Regions from separate parts of the Paenibacillus sp. FSL R5-192 genome, predicted to be linked through region 4. Evidence: predicted binding sites of a transcription regulator. Region 4 holds the regulator's gene; each other region holds the start of a gene.

Region 1 (4,401 bases), on a different contig from region 4:
GTCAGGTTCTGCAACACAGATGCTCGCATATTCGTCTTGGCGCGTGCTGCCATATGCAAGCCCACTTTCCCATTACCATACGACAACAGTGAGCGTACGGCCATAACAGCCAATAATAGGACAAGCAACAGGATCACTGATGAAAAGGAAGCTTTCTCTACAAAGATTCGCTGGACTGCTTCAGCCACCAAGGTGGCCTGGCTTATAATAGCTACACCAAGGGCCAGCGAAATGATCGCAAGGAGAAGTCTGTTTTTTCGTTGTAAAGACATTTGCTGCGAGATCAGATTGGATTTGCCTCTCCTTTTCATTGAACGCTCCTCCTTTATTTTTTCCCTTTCACATAATCCGCATCAAACAGGAACAGTTTGAAGACCAGGATTAGAGAAGGAATTAACAAGCACAGACCACCGATAAACACAACGACGAGTGCAAAACCCATCGCTGGTGGTGTCGCGCTACTCTGAATGGTGATGAATGGATCAAGAATGTAAGGATATTGCCCAATCCCGTAAGCAAAAAAGGCTGTGAGAAATTGCAGCATGATGCATATAAAAGCTAAACCATAACGGCGTCCGTTATATAACAGCCACATGGCAATCATGAAAAACGCAACGGAAAGCGCCAGCAGCCACCATAAATCCATCATATTTTGAAAATGACGCTCATTGTGTTGACCCAAATATATAAATGCAGTCAGCGCGAGAATAATGGTCGGTGTGCTCCAGAACAAAGCATAGTTCCGCATGAGCTTCAATGCCGAATGATCCTCTGCCCGAGAAGCGTAAAATGTGAGAAATGACCCGCTAATGAACAATACCGACACGATGGCCAGTCCAACGATGCTCCACGATAATGGATTCGTAAATAGTGCCCAGTAATCCAGGGAAACGGTATCTCCCTGCTTCAAAATAAAGCCACCTTCAGACAGGGTCAGTGCCACTGACAATGACGCTGGAATAAGTAGACCCGTAGCTCCGTATAAGAACAAATACACGATACTTTTTTTGGAACCATAATTTTCGAAAGCATAGAACGACCCACGAATGGCAAGTAGAATGACGGCAATACTTCCTGGAACAAGCAGCGCGGAGCCATAATAATAGGCCGTGTCCGGGAAAAATCCGACGATACCAATATAGAAAAAGACAAAAAATACATTGGTGATCTCCCAGACAGGTGATAGATAACGGGAGATCAGACGATTAATCAGATGATCCTGCTTTGTCAGGCGTGCATAAAAGGCAAAGAAACCTGCTCCAAAATCAATGGAAGCTACAATAAGATAGCCGTACAAGAACAGCCAGAGTACCGAAATACCAATTAATTCATAACTCATCAGGCCTGATCCCCTTTCTTGGCTGATTGATCATGCTTCTCCTTCAACCATTTCTCCATCTCGAGTTCAGCAGGATTGTTATTGAACAACCGTCTCAGTACGACGACACACATAACGCCTAGCAGGATGTAGAGAAGCAAGAAGACGAAAAATAAAATTCTCACACTCGGTGAAGAAGTAGCGGCCTCTTCTACCCGCATATAACCTCGGATGATCCATGGCTGCCGCCCGATCTCTGCATAGAACCAACCCATCTCAACGGCCAGAAAAGCAAGCGGTGCACTCAGTGCAACCATACGAAGCATCCACTTGTTAAACTGATTACGTTTCTTCCAGAATACAAACAGGAAGTACAGACTTGATATAGCAAGCAGAGCGAATCCAATACCAGCCATTAGATCAAACAAATAATGAACAAGTAAGGGCGGGTGTTCATCTGGTGGAAATTCGTTCAGCCCGGTTACCTCGGCGTTAAAGTCTCCAAAGGCAAGGAAACTGAGCAGTTTCGGCAAATGAAGAGCGCCTATAATTTCATGTTCTGCATTCAGCCATCCCAAAAAAATCAAATCCGCGCCGCTTTCCGTCTCGAAATGCCACTCGGCAGCTGCGAGCTTCTCCGGCTGATGCTCAGCCAAAAATTTGGCAGACACATCTCCAGCTAAGGAATTTAATAAACTGAATACCAGCACAACGGCCATCATGAGATTCAAGCCTTTTTTGTGGTAGGCCGACACTCCTTTTCTCAGCATCGCAAAGGCTGCTATTCCTGCTAACAGAGCAGCTCCTGTCAGATAAGCCGAGCTTAATACATGGAACACTTTGGAGAACGTCGCTGTATTCAGCATCGCTTGCACGGGGTTCACTGCCATGAATTGACCTGCTTCCATGACAAAACCTTCAGGCTGGTTCATGAATCCGTTCACTGTTGTAATAAAAACAGCAGACATGCCTGCCCCGGCGACAATCGGAATAGTCAGCAACCAGTGGATATACGGATTTTTGAACCGATCCCACGTGTACAGATAAATGCCCAGGAATATTGCTTCAAAAAAGAATGCAAATACTTCCATAAATAGTGGCAGTGCAATGACATTCCCGGCAAGTTTCATAAAATTCGGCCATACCAGGGCCAACTGTAGTGATATCGCTGTACCTGTCACAACACCAACAGCCACAGATATGACGAACCCTCTGGACCACCTCTTTGCCATAAGTATGTAATGGTGATCCTTCTTCCGAATGCCGATGAACTCTGCAATAGCAATCATCAAAGGTACACCGACACCAAGCGTTGCAAAAATCACGTGGAACCCGAGCGTCAAACCAGTCACTAGCCTGCTCCATAATACCGTATCAATAGCCATTCTTTGTGTTGCCTCCTTTCAAACTCTGTTCAATTTAGAAACATTCAATATCAGCTTTGGCTAAGCTCAATGCAGAGTTGCGAAAAATTTCACAAAGTTAGGTATGACGATATCTTGCCACACCTATAATGCGTTTACTCCTGTAGGCCCCCGATAATAACAATCATTGGATGCCTATTAAAATCTGATATTGATGCACTTAAAGTACTAACGAAACCTATTAATCAAAATTATTATATCTTTATTTTTACCTAATTCAATCAAAGACACGGCTTCTACCCTAAACGTTCAAGAAAGGATCAACTCTTTCTGACAACTTGGTGAAAAACAAAAAATACACCCAATGGAGCTATTGATTCATTGGGTGTAAACGTGTTATTGCACGGCAGATTCTCTATTTTACTTGCTTACTTGCTCCGGACTCGCCACACCTGCCTCGTTACGTACGCTCATGATGATCAGTGATGCAGCTAATACCGTAAGGATGATTCCAAGCATCTGAAATCCTGTCACATTAAATGTATCTCCCATGACAATCCCAATCAATAACGACGATAAAATGGTCCCCAGGTAGCGTGATGTATTAAAAATACCCGATGCAACACCGATCATTTCTTTGGGTGTGCTTTTAAACAGTGCTGCTTGCATGCCGACCGCGTTTAGGCCATTACTTATTCCAAATAAAGCTAAAGCAACAATGATTATGAAGATTGGAGAAGTTTCATTCATAACAACGATTAATATAGAGCCAAATGTCATTAAAGAAGCGGATACGATCAGAGCTGGCCGTGATCCTGATCCGTCAATCCAGCGCCCTGCGATCGGAGCAATAATGACTGAACATAACCCCAAAGCTAGCATACTCATTCCTGTATGAACTTCGTTGAGATGTCGTACCTGCTTCAAATACGTAGGAACTCCAAAAAAAAGTGCGTAAAACAGGATGTTCACCAGCATGTATTGCACATTCACCCAAGTCATCTCGGGATATGAGGCAAACGTTCGCAAAGGGATAAAAGGCGTGGCTGCTTTTAATTCATGTCGGATAAACATGACGAGTGCGATTAACCCGATCCCCCCTGTCAGCAGATGCCATGTAGAAATATCTCCTGTGGAATTTACTGAAAGTAAACCGATGAGCAGAGTCACCAAAGCTACCGTAAACATCAGGATACCTGGTGCGTCAATTAACGTAAGCCATTGCCGAATGGACATGTGACCAGAGATAGACAGGGATTGCTCGTCCTTCGGGATTGTTTTCCAGGCGAACCAAAAACTCGCCAAGACAAACGGAATATTAACGAAGAATATGCTGTGCCAGTCCCACCAATGAATCAATACTCCACCAATAAAAGGTCCAATTGCAGCCGCTCCAGAAAGGAATATAGCCAAGGTGGACAAGGCGGAGGCTTGTTTTTCAGTCACGTTCATTCTGACAATCGCCATTCCAACGGCCACCATCATGCTTGTGCCAATTGATTGAACAATCCGGAATACGATGAGCCACGAAAAACTGGGAGACCACGGAGCTAGCATGGACGATACAAAAACAATAACAAGACCCATGAGGAAGATCTTCCTGCGGCCAAACAAATCACTGCACTTGCCCATGACGGGTTGAGCGACAGCACTGGCAATGTAAAATGATAAAATAATCCACGAAACGGCTGTAAAATTAAGTTGATACACTTGTTGTAG
Region 2 (4,401 bases), on a different contig from region 4:
AGGAACGGTAAAAGCGCACTGGAGACCACAATGATGATGTCCCATGTTTTGCGCCAGCGCTGCTGTTTCATTTTACTGCGGAATTCGAAAGCAACTCCGCGGCCAATCAAGGCGAGTAACACCACCACAAGTGGCAGGTAAAAACCACTGAACAACGTGGCATACCAGTGCGGGAAGGCAGCAAACATCGCGCCCCCTGCCGTAATCAGCCATACTTCATTACCATCCCAGAACGGACCGATTGAGTTAATCAGGGTCCGGCGTTCACGATCTGTTTTGGCAATAATGCCTGTAGACATCCCCACACCAAAATCAAAACCTTCCAAAAAGAAGAAACCAACAAACAATACGGCAATCAGCAAAAACCACAACTCACTTAGTGACAACGGAATAACCTCCATCCACGCCGAACGGATCGGCCGATTCATCGTGATCTTCCGGCTTATCGACCGCAAACGGTCCTGCTTTGATCTCACGTACGAACAGGTATACCATCACGATTCCGAGAACCGTATACGCAGCGGTAAAAGCGATGGTCGAGAACAGGATCGTTCCTGCGGATACGTTCGGCGAGACCCCAGCTTCGGTTGTCATATAGCCAAATACTGTCCATGGCTGTCTTCCTACCTCGGTCATAATCCAACCTGACGTATTGGCGATAAACGGCAGGGAGATGGCGAACACCATCAGACGCATAAACCACTTTCCAGCGACCTCTAGCTTCTTACGCATGGCTAGAAATGTACCGTATAGCGCCAATGCAATCATTAAACCACCCGCTGCGATCATAATGCGGAAACTCCAGAATGTTGTCCGTACCGGCGGGATGTAGTCCCCCGGTCCATACGTCTGTTCATACTCAGCTTGAAGCTCCTTCATACCTTTGACACTACCGGAGAACTTGCTGTAGGACAGATAACTGAGCAATCCAGGGATTTTGATCTCACCCGTACTCTCCTGTTTATCCGGGTCAATAAAAGCGACCACCGTCCATGGCGCCGGATCTTCTGTCGTTGTCCATGTGCCCTCACTTGCTGCCATCTTCATCGGCTGTGTCTCCACCAGATATTGCGCCTGGAAGTGACCCGAGAATGCGACGCCGAATGAAGAAACAAGAGCGATAATGATCGCAATATTAAACGATTTGCGGAAGATCTCCACATCCTGCTTTTTCATCAATTTGTAGGCACTGATCCCGGTTACGACGAAGGCCCCTGTCATCAATGCCCCAAAGACTGTATGTGGGAACTCAACGAGAAGCTGACCATTTGTGATGAGTGCAAAAAAATCATTCATCTCGGCTCGGCCGTTGTTAATCTCAAACCCAACAGGATGTTGCATAAATGAATTGGCTGCCAGAATCCACAGCGCGGACAGGAATGTGCCGACAAACACCAGCCAGATGCAGGCCAGATGCACTTTTTTGGACAAACGATCCCATCCGAATATCCACAATCCAATAAATGTAGACTCCATAAAAAACGCCAGTAGCGCTTCAATAGCCAGTGGCGCACCAAACACGTCCCCGACAAATCGGGAGTACTCGGACCAGTTCATACCGAACTGGAATTCCTGCAGAATACCTGTAACAACCCCGACGGCAAAGTTAATCAGGAACAGCTTGCCCCAGAACTTGGCCATCGTTTTGTAGATTTCCTTCCCCTTAACAACGTACAACGTCTCCATGATCGCAACCAACAGTACAAGACCGATGGATAGCGGGACAAAAAAGAAATGGAAAATCGTTGTAAGTGCATATTGGATACGCGATAACATAATCGGATCCATACCGTTACCCCTTCTTTCTGTTCACTTCGCAGTATGCGTATTTGGCATTGAAGCTGCACCTTCGCTGTCTGTCCGCCAAATACGTTGATGAACGTATTGTGCCAGATTACCTATTTTATACATGTGAGAATTATCACAATCTTCGTCTCTAGAGCAAAAAAAAGTGATCCTGGTCACACAAAAGATAAAATTCAGCCTATTATCACAGCTTGCCAACTTCATCTATTCATGGAAGATACTCATGTTTAGGACGGAATGCCCATATGTTAGTCTCAGGCATATCATGCGAAGTACCGTGAGGGCTTTACATATGAAGTGAAAGCATGAAACACAAGCAGAGCGAATGACGCTCCATATTACAGTCAAGGTGAGGTGAACTATTCATGGAAAAACCTGCACCACTACCAGGTGAAGACACCGAAGCCAGCCTGGATAAGGCCAGTACAACACAGCCTCCTGTCCGGTATGTTCTCTTCCCTCGCAAAGGAGGTTGGTCATCCTTTCCCTATCCCGATATTGCTGCACTGCTGTCGATCGAGGGAGAGGTCTACTATGTCAGCAGCCTGACGCAAACAGAAGATGTACCTCCGGTCATTACCATCATCTCCCTCCCTGAAGCCGAGCAGCTATTGCTGGAACCTCGCACCGTAGCCGTAGTCGCCCATCCCTACTGGCTAATGGCTACAGCTTCGCTAGAGCCTGAGCTATGTATTGCCCTGCTCCCTGAGCCTGCTGGAAACGAAGCAGAATCTCCGCTATGGGAGAGCAGTATTTCCAAACTGGTCGGCATCGCCGATCTGGTAGGCACATCCTCCGAAACACGTTATATGAAGCTGTTATTCCAAGGCGTACGTGCTATCTGGCTGGGCGGCGAAGACCCTGCACCTGCGGGTACGATGCAAAAGGATGATCTCGAAGTCCCTCTCCGGGACTACGAACTGCTCTTCTTGCATGCGCTGCGGCAGATCCTGTCAGGCACTCCGGATAGCGTCACCCTGCTTCAATGCAGTGTACGTGCCGACTTCTACCGTCAGTTGCGTGCCAAAGCAGGTGCACATGAGACGATATCCTTTTTGCTGGCAGCCTATGAGTACTTGCTTGAAGATCCTCGGGCTATCCATTCACTTCAAGAGGCATTCTCCCATGCGGTCTTGAATGGTCGCAGTGACTGTGTAGTCTCCCACTATAGATTCCTGTCTGCCATCCATGCCCGGGCCGGGAACTTGGAGGACGCCCTGCGGGTGTACGGAATTAGTGCAGCCGATGAACAAGAACGGCATCATTATGAACAGCTCTGTCGCTGGCTTGAGGCGGGAGAAGATCAACTTGTACGAGCGGAACTACTGCGTATAAACGATGATTACGGAAATGCCCTGCGTATCCTGGACGAACTTGGCGGAGAAACGGCGAGACATTGGAAATTCCGCATCTACCAGGAGACTGGACGTGTGGAAGAAGCACTGGCTCTGGTGCATGCAGTCGATATTCAGGATGATGCCAGTCGCCGGGATTATCAGCAATTATCCGGTAGTGCGCTGGCACTGCGAGGGGAACGACACGGGGCAGTCCGACATTTCCTTGAGACAGCACTGGAGGATGAAGATGCGCTGGCCCGGATTGTCGAGCTGGAGCTGTTGGATCATGCTGTACAGCAATTGCTTGGGGAGGTGCCATGATGCTGGACCCAAAGAAGCGTAGGCAACAGTTGAATGGGCCAATGGTGCACAGGAATATCCGAACCGAAACCACTTACACGCCAACCGAAACAGTCGATCGAACACATACAGACGCATTGGAAAATGGCGATCACACCCCTGATCATACACAACCAACGCAGGACATCCGAAGCCAAGTGCATCACTGGGGCGACACACAAGGTCAGGAAGAACAGAGTGCAGCTATAACACAAGAGGAAACAAGTGTATTCAAAGAACCCTTCTCCATTCGTCGGGTTCGCAAAAGCAAAGGCAACAAGCTGACCGCCATGCTCCAGGTTCGCAATGAACGCGGCCGATACCTTGAAGAAGTATTGCATGATCTGAGTGAGTTCGTGGATGAGATCGTGATTGTGGACGATGCCAGCACTGACGGAACACCGGACATATGCAAAGCCTATCCAAAGGTGGTCCGTCTGGAGGTATTGGAGAAACCACTGTTCGCCGAGGAATGGCGGCTTCGCAACACCTTATGGCAAGCGGCTGCGGGAACATGTCCCGACTGGTTGCTCTCGGTTGATGCGGATGAGCTGTACAGCTCAGAGGCCAAGAAAGCCATACGTACTCTGATTAATCAGGAGTATGCTGACTGGTTTGCATTCCGTTTCTACGACATGTGGGGTGGCCGGACCCACTACCGGGAAGATGATCTCTGGTCTCTGCACAAACGGCATACCGCTTCACTTGTACGGTATATGCCTGGATATCCTTATTTTTATCCACAACAGAATCATCACGTTCCCCGTCTTCCCTTGTCCTGCACTGTATTGCCTGGGGTCAGTACGGAACTGAAGGTTCAGCATCTCGGCTGGGCCGGCAGTCTGGAGGACCGGGTTCGTAAATATTTGCGTTACAAGCGCATTGATCCTAGCGGTGAGTGGGGCAATCTTGCACATTA
Region 3 (4,401 bases), on a different contig from region 4:
AGGCTTAAATACAGGGAAATGACCTCCTTCGACAAACTTTTTTTGCTCAACCTATTGCAATGTGAAAAATATCACATTATAATGAGTGTATAAAGTGAAATAAATCACATACACAGTTTCGAACAATAAGTGAAATGTTTCACAACCATAACAACCTTATATTCAAACTCATTTATATATTTCGAGGAGGAACTTTTAATGAAAATCGCAGTTATCGGATGTACACACGCAGGAACCGCAGCCATCGTAAATACCGCCAAATTGTACCCGGATGCTACCATCACGGTGTATGAGCGCAATGACAATATCTCCTTCCTATCTTGTGGCATTGCACTCTACGTAGGTGGGGTTGTGAAAGACCCTGACGGTTTGTTCTATTCTTCGCCTAATCAACTGGCAGAGCTTGGTGTTGAAACCAAGATGCTTCATGAAGTAACAGCAGTAGATGCCAAGGGCCATACCCTTCAGGCTAAAAACCTGCAAACCGGGGAAGAATTTGAAGATACGTTTGACAAACTGATCGTGACAACGGGGTCATGGCCTGTCGTTCCGAAGCTTGAAGGCATCGAGATGGACAACATTTTACTTTGCAAAAACTACAATCATTCCAACACGATTATTGAAAAAGCCAAAGATGCCAAACGTGTTACCGTTGTAGGTGCAGGATATATCGGCGTAGAACTGGTTGAGGCTTTCCAGATGAACGGCAAGGAAGTTACCCTGATCGACAGTGTGGACCGTATTTTGAACAAATACTTGGACCCTGAATTCACGGATGCGATTGAAGATACGTTGACTGGACGCGGCATCAAACTGGCTCTTGGTCAAACGGTACAGAAGTTTACTGGTGAAAATGGCAAAGTGACTAAGGTGATCACGTCCAAAGGAGAGTTCGAAACCGATCTGGTTATTCTGTGCATTGGTTTCCGTCCAAATACAGAGCTGCTCAAAGGCCAAGTGGATATGCTACCAAACGGCGCAATCATCGTGGATAAATATATGCAAACGAGTCAAAAAGACGTCTTCGCTGCGGGTGACAGCTGTGCTATTCATTACAACCCAACAGGCAAAGCAGCGTACATTCCACTGGCAACCAACGCCGTGCGGATGGGTACACTCGTAGCCCGTAACCTGGTTCGTCCTACGACACCGTATATGGGTACACAAGGAACATCGGGTATCAAAATTTATGAGCAAAATATCGCGGGTACAGGGATGACGGAAATGTCTGCGGCTGACGAAGGTCTGATTGTTGAATCTGTCGTATTGGAAGACAGCTACCGTCCGGAGTTCATGCCAACGGCTGAGAAACTGTTGCTTAAAGTGGTATATGAGCAGGCTACTCGTCGAATTGTCGGAGCACAGGTGATGTCTCAGGTTGATCTGACCCAATCGATTAATACGATCTCGGTCTGCATCCAAAACAACATGACCGTAGATGAGCTGGCCTTCATCGACTTTTTCTTCCAGCCGCATTACAACAAACCATGGAACTTCCTGAACACTGCGGGTCTGCAAGCACTGCCTCCAATAGAAGTAAAAGCACCAGCAATGGTGTAAGGAAGCAGAATAGATGGTTGAACAGCGATCTTGATAAACGCCATACAAAGATAAGTCATGCTTGTCCGTAAATAAGAGCTGTGCGATAACTGCCAAGATTACGAAACAAGGCGGACGATTATAAAGGAAAGAGAAGACTGGCGAGTATATCGTCAGTCTTTTTTGTTGTTTTTTTAGCTACAAAAGGCCTTACTACACTCTTGCTGTCATAACTATACCAAGACACTCTTAAAGTATCTTTTTAAGTAACATTGTGATAATTTGCACAAAGTTATGTTTAGGACCGAGATACAATTAGGATGTGGTATTCAACGCATAACTAATGAATTTCAGATGGTTTTATCCAATGATGAACAATGAAGGAGAGGATGAATGATATGGCAGCAAAAACACCTCTTGAGGTTGCACAATATACGGCGCAAACAGGCAAGAAGAAGGCTCAATATCCGGTGTCTTCTGTACTGGTGCTTAGTTTTCTGGCAGGGGCTTTTATTGCGCTGGGGTTTCTATTGGATATTCGGGTAATTGCTTCTGCGCCAGCAGAGTGGGGGAGTCTGGTCAATCTGATTGGAGCAGCAGTGTTCCCGGTTGGATTAATCTTGGTACTCATCGGTGGTGGAGAGCTACTGACAGGTAACATGATGGCCGTTCCGCTTGCAACGATTGCACGAAAATTATCCGTGGGTAGTATGTTGAAAAATCTGACCTTAGTGACGATTGGTAATTTTGTTGGAGCTTTGTTTGTCGCGTATGCGTTTGGACATGTGCTTGGTCTGACCGGAGAGGGTGTATATCTGGCAAAAGTGGTGGATATGGCTGGGCATAAGCTGCATGACGGCTTCCTGCAAGCTTTCATCTCTGGCATCGGCTGTAACTGGCTGGTGGCACTGGCCGTGTGGCTATCTTATGCATCCGATACGATGAGTGGCAAAGTACTGGGCATTTGGTTTCCAACGATGGCATTTGTGGCGATTGGATTCCAGCACGTTGTGGCCAATATGTTCCTCATCCCGGCGGCAATCTTTGAAGGACATTATTCGTGGGGTCAATATGTGATGAATTTCATTCCGGTATGGCTCGGGAATCTGACTGGTGGTGCTCTGTTTGTAGCTGCAGCCTATTGGGTGGTGTACCTGCGCCAAGCCGAGCCAAAAGTGAAACCAGAGATGGCGACGTCGATCGAACCTATGGAGACGGAGGCTAGAGTAATGTTGAGCAAACAAGCATAGAGGGCACAGCGAGGTATGGATACACGTATATTAGAAGTGAAGACGATTCTGATCTCGCTCGGTTCATGGCGAATATGCTGTGATGGAGCAGGGTGGGATCGTTTTTTTGTATGGGGTTCTTGTTGGAGTTTAACGCAAAATAAATTCGCCATGACAAGGTTCGGGGGAACGAAACCTGTTCATGGCGAATTTCGGGAGTGGTCCATGATATGGCATGAGGAGGAAGTGGGGAAACACTAGCCTAATGCCTTATTTTTAATTTACCCCTGAATTCTGAAGTTGAATCAAACTCAAAAACATTTTTTTGAAAATAATTTAAAGCCGCTATAGCGGCGAATATGAAGCAAAAACATACTGTTCTCTTTACGCGATAACCTCGAAGAAGATATGATATAGGGATAGCTTTTAAAGAGGGGAGCCTTACGATGATCGATCAGGAGAATGGTATATTTGCGGCGGTGTGCCCGCTCGACTGTCCGGACACTTGTGGTCTGTTATTACATAAAGAGAACGGCAAAATTGTGAAGGTGGCAGGCAATCCGGATCATCCCATAACCAAGGGTGCCATCTGTAATAAAGTTAGAAATATGACTGAGCGGGTGTATCACCCCGAGCGTCTACAATATCCGATGAAACGTGTAGGAGCCAAAGGTGAAGGCAAGTTCGAACGAATTAGTTGGGATGAAGCGATTCGCGAGATTACGACCAAATTCACCGCATTGTCCGAAACCTACGGCCCGGAGAGCATCCTGCCCTACAGCTTTTACGGTAACATGGGCATTCTCGGCGTAGACGGTATGGATCGGCGTTTCTTCAATGCGCTTGGTGCGAGTGTACTGGAGCAGACGATCTGTAACTCCGCTGGAAATACCGGCTGGAAATATACGATGGGTGCCAATCGGGGAACGGTGCCGGAAGATACGGAGCATGCGGATCTCATCCTGGTGTGGGGAGGCAATATCGTCAGTACAAATATGCACCAGGTCGTTTTGGCGGAGAAAGCCCGCAAGAAAGGCGCCAAGATCGTCGTCATCGACGTTCATCGCAATCGCACGGCCCAATGGGGCGACTGGTTTATTCCGCTGTATCCGGGCACGGACAGTGCACTGGCGCTAGGATTAATGCATGTGCTGTTCGAACGGGGACTAACGGATGAAGCGTTTATGCAAAAGTATACGATAGGTCATGAGGCACTACGTGATCATGTCCACAGTTACACCCCTGAACGTGTTGCACGTATTACGGGCGTGCCGGAGGAAACCATTGTGGAGCTGGCCGAACTATACGGCAACGCACAAGCAGCTCATATTCACATCGGCAACGGCCTCCAGCACCATGATAATGGGGGCATGAACGTGCGCAGCGTTGCATGTCTGCCTGCTATTACAGGGCAATGGCTGAAGCAAGGCGGCGGTGCCGTTCGCACCAACAGCTACGCGAGCACAAATAGCGACGCGCTCGAACGTCCGGAGCTGCGGCAGAATCCGGAGCCGCGAGTGGTGAACATGAACCGGATTGGTGAAGCGTTGCTGGAAGCAGAGCAGCCAATCCGGGCGATGATGGTCTACTGCAGCAATCCACTGGTGGTGGCACCGGATACCGAGCGGGTGGA
Region 4 (4,401 bases):
ATCTCACCGGAAGGAACTTCAGAACTGAAGCGATTGCGTATCTGCGCTTCGGACATGCCATTCTGCAGCAGCTCACTGTGTATAGCGTTTGCACCCTTAACCGGTTGATTGTTTGCATCGAATTTAACCCAGACCATAACATCCTGGTTATCCTTGTTTTTGCCGATCAGGGTCCAGTAGATGTTGTCAGAGCCTTCTTTGTCTCCCCAGATGTACTTGCGCAATTCATCATAGGATGTAATGCCCAGTTGCTCCTGTGCTGCTTGTATGGCGAGCGCTTCTTCCTTGCGTTGGTCCTGCGTGACATGGACGTAATAACGCTGAAGTCCAAACAGAATCAGAACCAGTGCAAGCAGCGAAATCCATATCCACTTCTTTTTTTTCTTCAAAAGCCGAACTTCCTTTCCCTATGATGCTGTCCTGCAATTAACGAGCAAGCAGACCATCAAATGCCAATTGAGACTCACGCAAAATGCGTTCTTCATCCAACGTCAGACATTCGCCATGTTTCACCACTTGTTTTCCATCCACCCATACGTGCTCAACATCTTTGGCAGAAGCCGAGTAGATTGTATGTGAGATCAGGTCTGTATGTGGATAGAAATGTGCCTGTTCAATGTCCAAGGCGATAAAGTCAGCCTTCATGCCGACCTGGAGTGCTCCGGTATTGTTCAAGAAGATGGATTTGGCACCGTATGACGTTCCGAGTAATAACGCTTCGCCTGCTGGCACTGCCGTCGGGTCACCAGATACACCTTTGTGGATCAATGCAGCCAGTCTCATTTCCTCGAACATATCCAGGTTGTTGTTGCTTGCCGGTCCGTCTGTTCCGAGTGACACGGTAACTCCTGCTTTCAGCAACGCAGGTACCCGCGCAACACCGGAAGCGAGTTTCAGGTTACTTCCCGGGTTATGGGATACAGCCACATCATGACGGGCCAGAATCTCAATCTCTTCGTCATTCAGATGCACCGCATGTGCAACCAGGGATGGACGAGAGAAAAAGCCCAGTTTCTCCAGATGTGCCACAGGACGCAGTCCATAATCAGCCACGTTCTGCTCGACTTCACGAAGCGTTTCCGACATATGTGTATGAAGGGGAAGGTTTAGGTCGTTCGCGACCTGCACAAGCTTCTCTATGTAGTCCGGAGGGCATGTATATGGTGCATGTGGCGAGATTACGGTTGTAATGCGACCATCTGCCTGTCCATTCCACTCACGCGCAAACGCAGCCGACTCCTCCAGCTTCCGCAATTGTTCTTCTTCCGAGCACAACCCGATTACACCACGTGCCAGTGCTGCTCTAACGCCGGATTGCTCCACAACTTTGGCAACTTGATCCATGTGATCGTACATGTCCAGGAAAGCTGTAGTTCCGCCTTTCAACATTTCAAGCACCGATAGCGAAGTTCCCCAATATACGTCTTCTGAAGTCATTTTCGCTTCCATCGGCCACATTTTTTCCTGCAACCATACTTGCAATGCAAGATCGTCTCCGTGCCCTCTGAGCAACGACATCGCTGCATGACCATGCGTATTGATCAGACCCGGCAGGAAGAACAGTCCTTTTCCATCCACTTTGGTACAATTTTTGTCTTCATCCGGCAATGTCTCACCAATATGCACAATCTTGTCATTCTCAACAACCATGTATCCGTGGACCACGTTCCATGTTGTGCCGCCTTCATTAACGGCAAATTTGCCGTTGTGAATTACCCATCTATTTGTTGTCATCTTCCTCGTCGTCCTTTCCAGTCTCCAAGTAATAGGCCAAACTAAGCAGATCCGTTGTAAAGTCAGCATGGTGAATGCGGATATGCGGCGGTGTTTTTAGAATGGTTGGTGCAAAATTAAGGATCGCTTCAATTCCTGATTCAATAAGCTGATCGGCTACATTTTGGGCTTCCGTATCCGGAACCGTGATAATTCCGATGCGAATATTTTCCGTTTTAACCGCTTCCGTCAATTCATCCATTGGTTTTACCGTCAAACTGTTGATTTGACTACCAATCTTCGGTCCGTATGCATCAAATACAGCAACAATCTTCATGTTGTCTTTCAGATATGCGTTGTAGTTGGACAAGGCCTGTCCGAGATTACCCGCGCCTACCAGAGCCACATTAATTTGCTGATCGATTTTGAGAATGTGACGAATTTTTTCGATCAAATAGGATACATCATACCCGATCCCTTTACGACCAAAATCACCGAAGTAAGCCAGGTCTTTGCGAATTTGGGCCGGATTCAGATCCAGCCTCTGTCCAAGCTCTTGAGAAGAAACAGTAGCCACCTCACGCTGATGCAACTCGTTCAAATAACGCAAGTATACAGGCAGACGTCGTACCACCGCTTCCGAAATTTTATCCGATTTCATTCTTGCTCCCCCTTACCAAGGCCACGATAAAATAATAGATGAAAAGATGAGCATTCTGTATAAAACTCAAAGATAAACGTGACATTTTATACAGAATGCTCCTTGTAATTTGGGTTATAAGTTCTTACGTGCAACTGCTTTAATCGGATACGGAAATATCTAATAAAGTTTAACGCCAAACGATAGTGTCATGCAATGATATAACGAACAAAACAACCATTATTTTTGTTCATTAGCAGGTTTTTCCAACCACTCGGTAATTCGTGGAACCATTTGCTCCGTGAGCATGTGCTCCATTTTGGGACCAGGTAATGAATATAAAAAGAATTTACCATAATACGCTTCAATCACCCGTGTATCATAAACAATGACAATTCCTCTGTCCTTTGCTGTACGCACCAACCGGCCAAATCCCTGTTTGAAACGAATGACCGCTTGTGGCACGGACAGTTTCATGAACGGATTTTTCTTCTGTTCCTGAAGCAGCTCACTCTTGGCTTCCACCAACGGATGATTCGGTGGCTGGAAAGGCAATCGCACAATAGCGAGACAGGTTAGCGCCTCTCCCGGGATATCTACACCCTCCCAGAAGCTGCTTGTGCCCAGAAGTACCGTTGCTTTGGCATCTTGAAACCTGCGAGTCAATTTGGAACGACTTCCACTGTCAACGCCTTGCCCAAGCAACGAGATGTCGTTGCCAGACAGTGCCTCCTTCAGCGGATCATAGACCTGTCGCAACATCTTGTATGAAGTAAACAGAACCATCATGCGTCCACGCGTAGCAATTGCCGTCTCTGCAAGTGATTGCACCAGCATATTAACAAAGTGCGCATCACCCACACTTCCCTTCACACTCGGGAAATCACGCGGAATCACCAGAAGTGCCTGATCGCGATAGTTGAAAGGTGATGGCAACATCGACGTTAACAGCCGATTGTTCTCGGCCGCTTCCTGCAAGCCAAGCTGTTCAATCATGAACTGGAATGACTTATCTACCGAAAGCGTAGCCGATGTAAGCACAACACTTTTCTTTTTATCAAAAAATAAATCCTTAAGTTGTGCACTCACATCTACAGGTACGGCATACAGCTGGAGAGATTTGCTGCGGAATTGGCCGCTGGCTTCCATCCAGTACACCGTTTTGGCATCATCCATTCGCATGAAGAAACGTAGATTCTCCTTCAATGTGGTCAGATCTTTCAGCAGTCCTGTAATGTCCGTGATCAGACTATCCGATTGATAATCATCCTGATCCTCTTTCACTTCAAGCAGCAATTTGTCCCCTTTGCGAACCAAATCACCCAGAGTCACATAGATCTGGTTCTCCAGATCCTGCAACTCCTGCCATTTTGCAGGTTTCTGAGATGCTTTCAGACGCAGTGAAAATTGCCCCGTCTCTCCCGGTGAAGCATCACTTCGTTCAGGCAACAGACCAAACAAGGCATCGCTCATACGATCCCACAGCTCCTTAACTTCAAGAGCGAGCGGGAACATCTGATCCACCATGGAGCCCCATTGCACCGAATTTTCATGCCCGGATAACTGCGAACGAAGCATAGGCAGCTGTCCATTACGACTGTCTTTAAATAGGCGGGTCAGTGTATGAACCAAGGTGAAATATTTCATATGCATTCCAAGATGTTTACCAGCGACATCCTCCAGATGATGTGCCTCATCGATCACAAGACTCTCATAGGCTGGCAGCAGCTGATGCGCGGCTTTCACATCCGTAAATAATTTGGAGTGATTGGTGATTACGATATCAGACAACCCTGCTTCATGTTTGGCACGATGGTAGAAGCATTTACGGAACCATGGACAGGATCTTCCCAGACATGATTCGGATTCACTCTGTACGGTCTCCCAGAAGTCCCCTCCGCGTCCGCTAAGGTTAAGTTCCTCATCATCTCCGGTTTCGGTCTGCGTAAGCCAGACGATCATCTGAGCAGCTGTGAAATAATCCTCTTTCGGTGTGGCGAATTCACGTTTATTGATTTTGTGTTCAAATTTGCGCAGGCACAGGTAAT

The links. Region 4 encodes Rex, which represses fermentation and respiration genes when NADH is low (regulators of the CRP and FNR family bind a similar motif). Its sites were predicted from a motif close to TTGTGAAATATTTCACAA; they were not measured.
Region 1: a site for Rex is predicted at 2,781-2,798, ahead of C161_RS15185 (cytochrome ubiquinol oxidase subunit I). Genes of this name have one in related genera too.
Region 2: a site for Rex is predicted at 1,910-1,927, ahead of C161_RS01805 (cytochrome ubiquinol oxidase subunit I). Genes of this name have one in related genera too.
Region 3: a site for Rex is predicted at 1,812-1,829, ahead of C161_RS01165 (formate/nitrite transporter family protein). Genes of this name have one in related genera too.

The regions. Positions count from the first base shown of each region.
Region 1 covers NZ_ASPR01000015.1:52,819-57,219, reverse strand. Annotated here, with positions in the region: gene cydD (thiol reductant ABC exporter subunit CydD) at 1-311, opposite strand, end outside; gene C161_RS15190 (cytochrome d ubiquinol oxidase subunit II) at 326-1,339, opposite strand; gene C161_RS15185 (cytochrome ubiquinol oxidase subunit I) at 1,339-2,703, opposite strand; gene C161_RS15180 (MFS transporter) at 3,103-4,401, opposite strand, start outside.
Region 2 covers NZ_ASPR01000002.1:407,933-412,333, forward strand. Annotated here, with positions in the region: gene cydB (cytochrome d ubiquinol oxidase subunit II) at 1-428, opposite strand, end outside; gene C161_RS01805 (cytochrome ubiquinol oxidase subunit I) at 373-1,788, opposite strand; gene C161_RS01810 (tetratricopeptide repeat protein) at 2,172-3,464, shown strand; gene C161_RS01815 (glycosyltransferase) at 3,461-4,401, shown strand, end outside.
Region 3 covers NZ_ASPR01000002.1:256,747-261,147, reverse strand. Annotated here, with positions in the region: gene C161_RS01170 (FAD-dependent oxidoreductase) at 199-1,560, shown strand; gene C161_RS01165 (formate/nitrite transporter family protein) at 1,938-2,789, shown strand; gene C161_RS01155 (molybdopterin-containing oxidoreductase family protein) at 3,215-4,401, shown strand, end outside.
Region 4 covers NZ_ASPR01000024.1:42,861-47,261, forward strand. Annotated here, with positions in the region: gene C161_RS18835 (DUF5590 domain-containing protein) at 1-389, opposite strand, end outside; gene C161_RS18840 (amidohydrolase) at 427-1,734, opposite strand; gene C161_RS18845 (redox-sensing transcriptional repressor Rex) at 1,721-2,374, opposite strand; gene dinG (ATP-dependent DNA helicase DinG) at 2,594-4,401, opposite strand, start outside.